2 regions of the Paraclostridium sordellii genome follow, and region 1 is predicted to be linked to the other one. Evidence: riboswitches for the same ligand, from Rfam matches in the RefSeq annotation. Region 1 holds a riboswitch; the other holds the start of a gene.
The links. Region 1 has a riboswitch for cyclic di-GMP ahead of flgB (flagellar basal body rod protein FlgB). Riboswitches for the same ligand answer to the same signal wherever they lie in the genome.

Region 1 (5,271 bases):
TAATCATGTAAACTACTGTACCGATTAATAATCCTATAATAATAGCAATTATTATTCCTGTTATAGTTAACATTAGTGATAATGATTTATTTTGGCTTATAGCACTCTTAATAACTCCAAATGTAGAAGTATCTTCTTTCTCTGTTTCAAATCCCATAGAAACTACTTTTACGTTATCTCCTCTTTTTGGATCCATTCCTATAGCATTTGCTACCATTTGTTGAACATTTCTTACTACATCATCACTTAATTGACCATTTATAGCTACTGATGCTGTTATTTTATTTACTTCACCTTTTGCTTTTATAGTCTTTGTTTCAGTTTTACCTGTTTGATATTGAATGTCTTCTTCACTACTTTGAACACTTCCAGCTCCGCTTTCATTAACATTACTCATGTTGTTGTCTACTGCACCACCTGTGTTTTGTCTCTCAGTAGTTTTGCTATTTGATTTTGATTCTTTAGTTATTACTTTATTTGGATCTATTATAATTTCAGATCTTTCACTTGAATCAAAGTTTAAATCCGTGTTAACACTTGCTCTTACTTTACCTGGTCCAAATATAGGTTCTAAAAGACCTGTTATAGATCTTTCAAGTTCTTTACTTAAGTCTTTTTCAGCTTTTAAAGCTTGATCAACTTCTCCTAAACTTGAAGTTTTTATGTTTCCATTTTCATCCATAAGTCCATCTGATAATAGCTTCATATTTTGATCTATTACTTCGACATTTTGCTTTGGTACATTATTAGTACTTGCTGAAACTAAGCACATAATTGATCTTACTTGGTCTGGTTGTAAAGATTCACCTGGATTTAGATCAAGATAAACAGCTGCTTTTCCTGGTACGGTTTCATTTGCGAAAACTGATTTTTCACCTTCAGTTATATGTACTCTTGCACTTTTTACCTGTGGAAAAACTTTTATAGTTTTTTCTATTTCACCTTGAACCATTCTTTGTTTCTTTATTTGGAATTCTTCATCAGTCATTCCAAAAGAAGATCCTTCATCCATTATTTCAAAACCTTTTGAACCATTTGATACACTTGAAGATAATTCCATTCTTAATTTATCTACATCTTTTTTAGGAACTAGTATACTATTTCCTTCTATTTTGGTTTCTACTTTTTTTGACTCTAATTCCTTAGTTATTGTAGCAGCATCATTAGAATCTAAACCTGAGAATAAAACACCATATTTATTTTTCTTTGCATATGTTAATCCAAATATCATTGCTAAAACTAAAGATATAACTGCAACCATTATGGCAATTTTCTTCTTCTTAGATAAGGTATCAAATTGTTCTTTTTTAACCAACACAAAATCTTTTGCTTTTTGTGGTAATTCCTTTATATTCATCTAAATTTCTCCTTGCTATAAAGTTATAATTGAACTCTATTTAGATCTTGATAAGCTTCATATACCTTATTTCTAACTTCAATCATTAACTGCATTGACATTTGGGCTTCTTGTGCTGATACCATTACATCATGCATAGAAACGTCTCCACCTTTTATAAGGCTTTTTACTTTGTTATTTGAGTCCACTTGCATATCATTAACTTTGTCTATTGCACTTTTTATAACATCTGAAAAACTACTTTCTTTTTTAATACTCTCTGCATTTGATGTTTTAAGTAAATTATTGCTTGTTGCGATATTGTTTACTCCGCTTATAGCACTTATTCCTGTCATAAATATACTCCTTTTTTGTTTTATCTACCTATTTCTAAAGCCTTAGAAATCATATTCTTTTGTGCATTTAATGTATCTATATTAGATTCATAAGATCTTGCTGCAGTCATTAAATCTGCCATTTCAACTAATATATCCACATTTGGATATTCAACATATCCTTCTTTATCTGCATCTGGATGATTAGGTTCATATAATTTTCTAAGTGGTGCTTGATCTTTTTGTATACTTACAGTTTTTACACCTAGCATACCTAACTTACTATCGTAATTTTCCTCAAATACTGGAACTCTACGTCTATAAGCTCCGCCTTCTTTAGTTCTTGTAGTTTTCATATTAGCTATATTAGATGAAACTACATCCATTTTAAGACGTTCTGCAGATAAAGCACTTTGGCTTATTCTCATACCTCCAAAAATACTCATTTAGTTACCTCCCTGCTATAACATTTTTTGCCATTCCTAATTTTATATTAGTTAAAGTTACAAGAGCATTAAATTCAAGAGTTGTAGCTGCTTGGTTTACCTTTTCGCTCTCTAAGTCGATATTGTTACCATCTACTCTCATTTTTGAATTTTCATCTGTTTTAACCTCTATTTTAGGTTTTCCATTTACAGATTCGTTTAGAGTATCTTCAAAACTTACATACTTTCTTTTATAATTTGGGGTATTAATATTTGCTATATTATTAGCAATAACTTTACTCCTTAAGGCTGTGGCATCTAAACCAGCTTTCATTAAATTGTATATTTCCATTCTTCCCTCCCATTTTTTTATTAAAATAAAAAAACTACTCTGAAAGAGTAGTTTAATAACTTTTATACAATATGACTAATTACTAATTTTAAATTTTAAATATAAAATAAATTCAATAAGTAAATATTATTAAATTTTCACAGAACTATCCCTGTAAATATATATATAATAATATTTTACACCCCTAATTTAGACATAATGATACAATTACATCTTTTATTTTATATTTGCAATTAAATTTTATATTAGTAATTATAACAAAAAGTTTAGTAACTCTTCGGCAGCTGGCTGGCATAGTTTATTTCTAATAAACCTTAGCCCCTATAGTTTTGCGACCCTAGATTTCCCTAGGTATGCCCTTATTTTTTTCGACTTATATTTTCATTTTATACCATTATTCAGCATTATTCAAGCATTTACTTTAAATTCTAACTTTTCCAATAAGTAGTAATTTTCTAATTTGTTTAAAAAATAATTATAAGCTTAAACATCATGCTATTTTTAACATCAAATTATTTCAATATTAAGGTTAATCCTTGTAACTACCTTATTTTTAACATTTATAAATCTTATTATTTTTTATTTTTTGCATAATTTTTTTCTATTTTTTTAATTTCATTATTTATTTTTACTTTAATGAAATTTGTATACAATATATTTTTTTAATAATTTATAATAATTTAGATTTTCATATTTTTTAAATTATAATTTAATTTAATTTTATTTATATATTATGTTACATATTTTCATCTACATAAGCATAAAACTGTTCAACCGTATTAGGCATATAAACATTTAACTTTGAAAATACATCAAACAACCTTTGTTCTTGATTACTAAGTATTTTAGATATAACACAAACATTAGCTCCTAACTTAGCCATCGATAAAACAGATGTAGATACTGATGAAATAATTGATATATTATCATATTTGTAAAAAACTTCTATATTTATATGTTTGTCTATCCAATTAATATTTTTATATCCACTTAAAAAATCATCCATGTACTTACTATTATCTCTAGGATGATATTTAATAAATACATTATAATCTTTTAAGGATTTAATTAAATAGGCAATTATTTCTTTATATTTATTTAAGTCTAAATCATATAAATTAAATGCATCTACATGTTCTAAGGCAATAAAAATAGTTTTTCCATTTATATTAAATTCATAGTTACCATATACTAAATCTATCGCTTTTTTTAGACATCCTAAATTAATTTCATTGCTTAATTTACCATCATAAAATTCATCTCTAACAAGATTAGGATATAGGAAAATCCTTTGTTTTATCTTACTATAAGTTCCAAGTACTTCTATACACTCTATGTTACTTATTTTTTTAAATTCTTCATTATATGTAATAACTGAATTACAATATGATGCTGATCCATCTTCAATATAAATTACATTTTCAGAATCCTTAAAAAGACTATTACATATCATTTGAGTTATTTGATCTGATTCGTTATGTGTAAAAATATTATCATATAAATTTTCAGGTAAATTGTTTAAGTCATATATATTATCAAACACCTTAGATACTTCATCTAAGTTAAACTCAATATTATCACTATCAAATATAAATAAATCATTCCTATATCCTATATAACTATCTATAGCTACACTTGTAGATAATAGTAGATGGTATCCGGTTTTAACTAAAAAAAGATTTTTTTTGATGTTACAATTGCTATAAAACATTTTAGGATTTTCAATCTGAAACTCTAGAGAAGTATCCAAAATATCTTTTTCTATATTGTCAACAATAAAATTTCTTTTGTCAATTAAATTTAAAGTATCACAAAACATAATACAATTAGAATAATACTTTCTAATCCATATATTTAAGATTGTTTTTGTTTTTTTGCTTAAATTTTTATTTTTAGATAGTTTATAAGTTTCTTTTGCAATAATATAGTTTCCTTTTATTCTATTTTCGTCTATTTCTTTCGTCATTATTGAATTTTCTCTTATTCTTCTAAAGAAAAATCTTTTAGGTATATATTTAACTTTTTTTGCTAATATGAAGCTTTTACTTGTATGTATTTCATCTTCATGAACTATACCTTCATAAAAATTCAAATTATTGCTTTCTATAAATTTCCTTTTATAAAAATTCAACCATACAGGTGCTCTATAAGCCCTATTTCTATTAGCATAAACGTAAAATTCTTCTCCACTCATTATTTTTGATTCTATAAGGTCATATCTGTAAAATTCTTCTTTATCTACTTCACCAATACTTGATTGCCCATCTAAAAATGTTTCTGCATCAAAGGTAAGTATATCTAAATTATTTTTTTTAGCTTCATCATAGCAATATTTCATAGCATTTAAATCTATATAATCATCACTATCTAAAAAATAAATATATTCACCTTTACATTCTGCTATTCCGGTATTTCTAGCACCACTTAATCCTTTATTTTCTTGATTTATAACTTTAAAATTAGAATATTTTTTTTTATATTCTTCTAATATTTCAGCACTATTATCAGTAGATCCATCATTTATAGCTATTATTTCTATCCCTTTTAATGATTGCTTAACAGCACTATCTAAACTTTCTTTTAAATATTTTTCCACATTATATACAGGAACTACAATACTTACTTTTATCATATAAATCCTTTCTAGTACATTTAAATTTTAGTTCTTAAAAATTTTAAATTTTGATTTACTATAATTGAATCTCTTAATTCATTTTGATATATTAATACTTTCTTATAATTTTCAAATGATTCATCTAAATACCCTAGAGTATAATATAAATTAGATAATTTATAATAATCATTTGTATAAATATTATCAAC
Region 2 (5,271 bases), 950 kb from region 1:
ATACCTTACTATGGATATGCAAGACAAGACAGAAAGGCTAAGGCTAGAGATCCAATCACAGCTAAATTAGTTGCAAACTTAATAACTGCTGCTGGGGCAGATAGAGTTTTAACAATGGATTTACATGCTGCTCAAATACAAGGATACTTTGATATACCATTAGACCACTTACAAGGTGGAACAATATTAGCAGATTACTTTAATAGTAAGAACATAGAAGATTTAGTAGTAGTTTCACCAGATTTAGGAAGTGTTACAAGATCTAGAAAGTTTGCTAATGATTTAAATGGAGATGTTCCAATAGCAATAATAGACAAGAGAAGACCAAAAGCTAATGTATGTGAAGTTATGAACATAATAGGTGAAGTTGAAGGTAAAAATGTTATATTATTAGATGACATGATAGACACTGCTGGAACAATAGTGAATGCTGCAAATGCCCTTAAAGAATTTGGAGCAAAAGATGTTTATGCATGTTGTACTCATGGAGTTTTATCAGGTCCAGCTATAGAGAGAATAGAGAATTCAGCTATAAGCGAGTTAATAGTACTTGATACTATACAACTTCCTGAAGAAAAGAAGATAGACAAAATAAAGATAAAAACAGTTGCTCCTTTATTTGGAGATGCTATAAAGAAAATATTTGCTAATGAATCAGTAAGTGAATTATTTAATTAATATATGTGCGTAAAAAAGAGACCTTTTAAAAGGTCTCTTTTTGTTTGTATTAACAATATAAAAGTGGTAAAATTAAGTCGAAATTTAGAATAAGGAAGTGGATATATGAAAAAGGGAGATAGTGGATTTACTTTAATTGAGTTATTAGTGGTAATTGCTATTATAGGTATATTAGCAGTAGTAGCTTTACCGGCTTTATTTAAAAATATAAATAAAGCTAAAATAGCTAAAGTAGAATCAAATTATAATGCTATAAAAACTGCTGAATTAAACTATTATGCAGAGAATAACGCATTTGAATCAGATTTAAAAAAGTTAGACATAGAACATTTAGATATAAGTAAAACTCCTATAGGTGGAGACTATAAGATACGTATGAAAAATAACGAAAATAAAATAGTCACAGAATATGGACCTATAAAAGCATATAATGTTCAAAAAGATGGGAAATTGGGTAACTATGTAGATATAGATAAATACGGAGATATATATTTATCTATACAAGGGTTTGAAAACAATAAACTCCATATTAATAATGAGGAGTTTAAAAGCTTAGTTAATAAGTTTGGAAATGAAAATATTTTTATATCATCAAGGCCAAACAGTATAAGTTATCAAACATCAGAAATTCTTATAAGAATAGCCGATAATATACTTCCTAAACCCAATGATATTACTAAATAATTAGAAAATTATAATAAAAATTGAAGTTATTGAAGTGCATAGAAAAATATGTTAATATTTGACTGTTAATGTAAAATAGGGGCGATGAAGTATATTCTTTATATGGGTACTTGGAATATATGGAGCAAGTAGTGCAACCGACTATTCATAAGTTAGATAGCTTTAGCTTAAAAATTATGAAAGAGGAGGATTTTGCTATGAAGAAAAAAAGAAATCAAAAAGGGTTTACTCTAATTGAATTATTAGTAGTAATAGCGATTATAGGAATATTGGCAGTTGTTGCGGTACCAGCATTATTTAAAAATATAAATAAAGCAAAGGTAGCAGATGTAGAGTCTGATTATAATGCATTTAAAAGTGCAGCATTATCTTATTATACTGATAACAACAAAATGCCTGCTAAAAAAGATGAACTTAAATCGTTTATGGATACTGTACCACAAGATTCTGCATTTGGAGGAGCTTATGAGTTAACTAATACTAAGGATGTAGATGGAGATAAAACTAATGATGAATTAGTTTTAACAATAACTGGGGCTAAAATAACTCAAGAACAAATGAAAAAACTAGTTAAAGATATAGGGCAAGATAAAATCTATGTTGATGGAACAGCAATGACAGACTCAAATGCAAAAGCAGTAGATTCTGGAACTATTGACATAGTTTTAATAGATAATACTAACATGTAAAAATAAAAAAGCTATCTCAAAGTATGAGGTAGCTTTTAGTTTATTTCAATTAGAGCGTAAATATTCATGAATAAATTGAGTTAAAAGAAAGGTGAATTAAAATGTCGCAAAAAGTAAGAATTGGAGACAAGTTAGTTGAAAAAGGTTATATATCTAGAGAACAATTAGAAAGAGCATTAAAACTACAAAATGGTACAGGTAAAAGAATAGGGGAAATACTTATAGAACAAGGAATTATAACACCTGAATTGTTGACTAGCGTATTAACAGAGCTTCTTGATATAGAGAATATATCTTTAACTCGATCAAACATAAACCCAGATGTTATCAAATTGATTCCAGAAAATATATGCAGAAGATATAAAATTTTTCCATTTAAAATAGAAAGAAATAAATTGTTAATGGCCATGGCTGATCCTCAAGATAGACAAGCAATGCAAGATGCAAAACGTATATCTGGGTTAGATATAATTCCATACATAGCTACAATGGGGCAAGTAAATCAAGCTATAGAAATATTTTACTCAAATGCAGATTTGGATAAAGCATTAAAAGAGTATTCTGATTCTGGAGTTTTAAAGGAAGAAAGTATATTAGAAGATGATATTAATTCAGCTCCAATAGTTAGGTTGGTACATAATATATTAGAGACGGCAGTTAGAATGAAGGCAAGTGATATACATATTGAAAGAGATGGAGACTTTATGCGAATAAGGTTTAGAATAGACGGTATCTTAAGCGAATATATGAAAATAAATTCAAGACCATATAAAGCCGTAATAAGTCGTGTAAAGATTATGGCAGGACTTAATATATCAGAAAAAAGGCTCCCACAGGATGGAAGGATATTTCTAAATGTAGATAATAGATCTATTGACTATAGAGTTTCAACTATGCCCACAAGCAAAGATGAAAAAGTTGTTATGAGAGTTTTAGATAGAACTACATTTATGGTTAGTAAAGAAAAATTAGGGCTTAATAAAAAAAATATACAAGTTTATGATGAATTGTTGGAAAATCCTTATGGATTGATATTAGTTGTAGGTCCGACAGGTAGCGGGAAAACAACAACTCTTTATGCAATGTTAAATCAGCTAAACAGTATAGAAAAAAATATACTAACTATAGAAGATCCAGTTGAATATGAGCTAGATGGGATTAATCAATCACAAATAAACTATAAGGCAGGACTTGATTTTGCAAATGCCTTAAGAGCATTCTTGCGTCAAGATCCAGATATTATAATGGTAGGAGAAATAAGAGATCTAGATACAGCACAAATTGGGATAAGGGCAGCGCTTACAGGACATTTAGTTTTAAGTACACTACACTCAAACACAGCAGTAAGTGCAATATCAAGACTTTTGGATATGAAAGTTGATAGTTTTTTAATAACTTCAGCACTTACAGGTGTAGTATCTCAGAGACTGGTTAGAAAAGTTTGTGAAAATTGTAAAATTAGTTATTTAGCAGAAGAGGGAGAAAAGAAGGCACTTAACTATCCTCTAGACAAAGAACTTATTCTATATAAAGGAAGTGGATGTGATAAGTGCAATTATACTGGGTATAAAGGCAGAACCGGTGTATATGAAATACTTAAGATAACAAAATCAGTTAGAGATTTAATAAATAGAGGTGCTACAGAAGCGGATATACAAAAAAAAGCAGAAGAACTTGGTATGGAAACTATGCGAAAAGATGCAACTATAAAGGTTATAGATGGAGAAACAACTATAGAAGAAATGTTAAGGGTAACATTTATAACTGATTAAAGGATGGTTGGGATATGAATGAATATAAGTACACAGCGATAATGCTAAATGGGAAAAAAGTAACTGATAGGATTATGGCCAAGGATTATAATGATGCAAAAAAATTACTTAGAGAGAAAAAGCTAAAAATAATTGAAATAAAAGAAAAGAAAACATTTTTTCCATTAAAAAATACTAAATTAAAAAAGAAAAAATTAAGAGCTGATCAGATAAGTCACTTTTGTAGGCAGTTTGCAATAATAATTTCCTCGGGAATAAATAGTATAGTAGGACTTGAAACATTAGGCAAAAAAGCATCTAATAAGATAGTATCTAATGAAATTAATCGTATGGTAAGTGATATAAAAATGGGATCTACAATAGCAGATACCATGCTATCTAAAGAATCAAAATTTCCTAATTTGTTAGGTGCTATGATTGCCACAGGTGAAGAGACAGGTACACTAGAAGAAGTATTAAATAGTATGTCTACTTTTTATGAAAGAGAGTATAGGATAAATCAAAAAATTAAAAATGCTTCTATGTACCCAGCTATAGTTGCTATTACGTCATTTATAATGTTATTTGTTTTTACAAGTTTTATATTGCCTCAAATGATGGAAACTGTAACTGAAACAGGAGCAAAATTACCACTTATGACAAAAATGATTATGCACTTAGGTAACTTTATGAAAAGCTATTGGTATTTAATATTAATTTTAGGTGCGTTTTTAGTTTATGAGATAAAAAAATATATAAAAACTCCTATAGGTAGAACTCACAAAGATAGAATTGTAAATAGAGTACCTCTCTTAGGTAAAGGCGTAAATAGTATAGTTTCTATGAGATTTTCAAGAGCTCTATATTTATTTGTTTCAAGTGGGTATCCAATTCTTCAAGGTTTAGATCATATAAAAAGTAGTTTGGATAATGCTATTGCAGAAAAGTCTATAGAAAAAGCTAAAGAAGGTATTGTAAGAGGAGAGACTTTAGCAGAAAACCTAGAGAAATCAAAATATTTTGATCCGGTGCTTACACAAATGATAGCAATAGGAGAGCAAACAGGGGAATTAGAAAAGATAAGCAAACAAATGGCTGAGTTTTATGAATCTGAAGCTGAAATATACTTAAATAGAATGGTTGCTATGATAGAGCCTTTGATGATAATCATAGTTGGAATAATGGTAGGTATTTTAGTAATAGCAGTATTTTTACCTATGTTAAGTATATATGATGCTATATAGGAGGACAAATTAATGACAACAAAATTGTATATCTCATATTATGGAGATTATGTTTCGATAGTAGAAGGGTCATATAATAAAAAAAGGGAAAAGTTTAATATAAAAAACAAATTCTTTTTGTCAGAGTCGGATATAAATTTAGATTATGATGCAGATAAATATGAGCTTCTTAGACAGGCGTTAATGAGATCTAATTTTAAAAGTAAAAATGTGATTTTATGCTTA

Region 2: it holds a riboswitch for cyclic di-GMP, as region 1 does, so the genes downstream of both, ATCC9714_RS00555 (type II secretion system protein) here and flgB (flagellar basal body rod protein FlgB) in region 1, are expected to answer to the same signal.

Annotation. Positions count from the first base shown of each region.
Region 1 covers NZ_LN679998.1:2,538,005-2,543,275, forward strand. The annotation lists gene fliF (flagellar basal-body MS-ring/collar protein FliF) at 1-1,357, opposite strand, end outside; gene fliE (flagellar hook-basal body complex protein FliE) at 1,381-1,692, opposite strand; gene flgC (flagellar basal body rod protein FlgC) at 1,713-2,117, opposite strand; gene flgB (flagellar basal body rod protein FlgB) at 2,122-2,448, opposite strand; cyclic di-GMP riboswitch class I at 2,725-2,816, opposite strand; gene ATCC9714_RS12245 (glycosyltransferase) at 3,185-5,080, opposite strand; gene ATCC9714_RS12250 (hypothetical protein) at 5,101-5,271, opposite strand, start outside.
Region 2 covers NZ_LN679998.1:96,844-102,114, forward strand. The annotation lists gene ATCC9714_RS00545 (ribose-phosphate diphosphokinase) at 1-678, shown strand, start outside; gene ATCC9714_RS17660 (type IV pilin protein) at 784-1,362, shown strand; cyclic di-GMP riboswitch class II at 1,431-1,514, shown strand; gene ATCC9714_RS00555 (type II secretion system protein) at 1,560-2,051, shown strand; gene ATCC9714_RS00560 (GspE/PulE family protein) at 2,153-3,823, shown strand; gene ATCC9714_RS00565 (type II secretion system F family protein) at 3,838-5,046, shown strand; gene ATCC9714_RS00570 (PilN domain-containing protein) at 5,059-5,271, shown strand, end outside.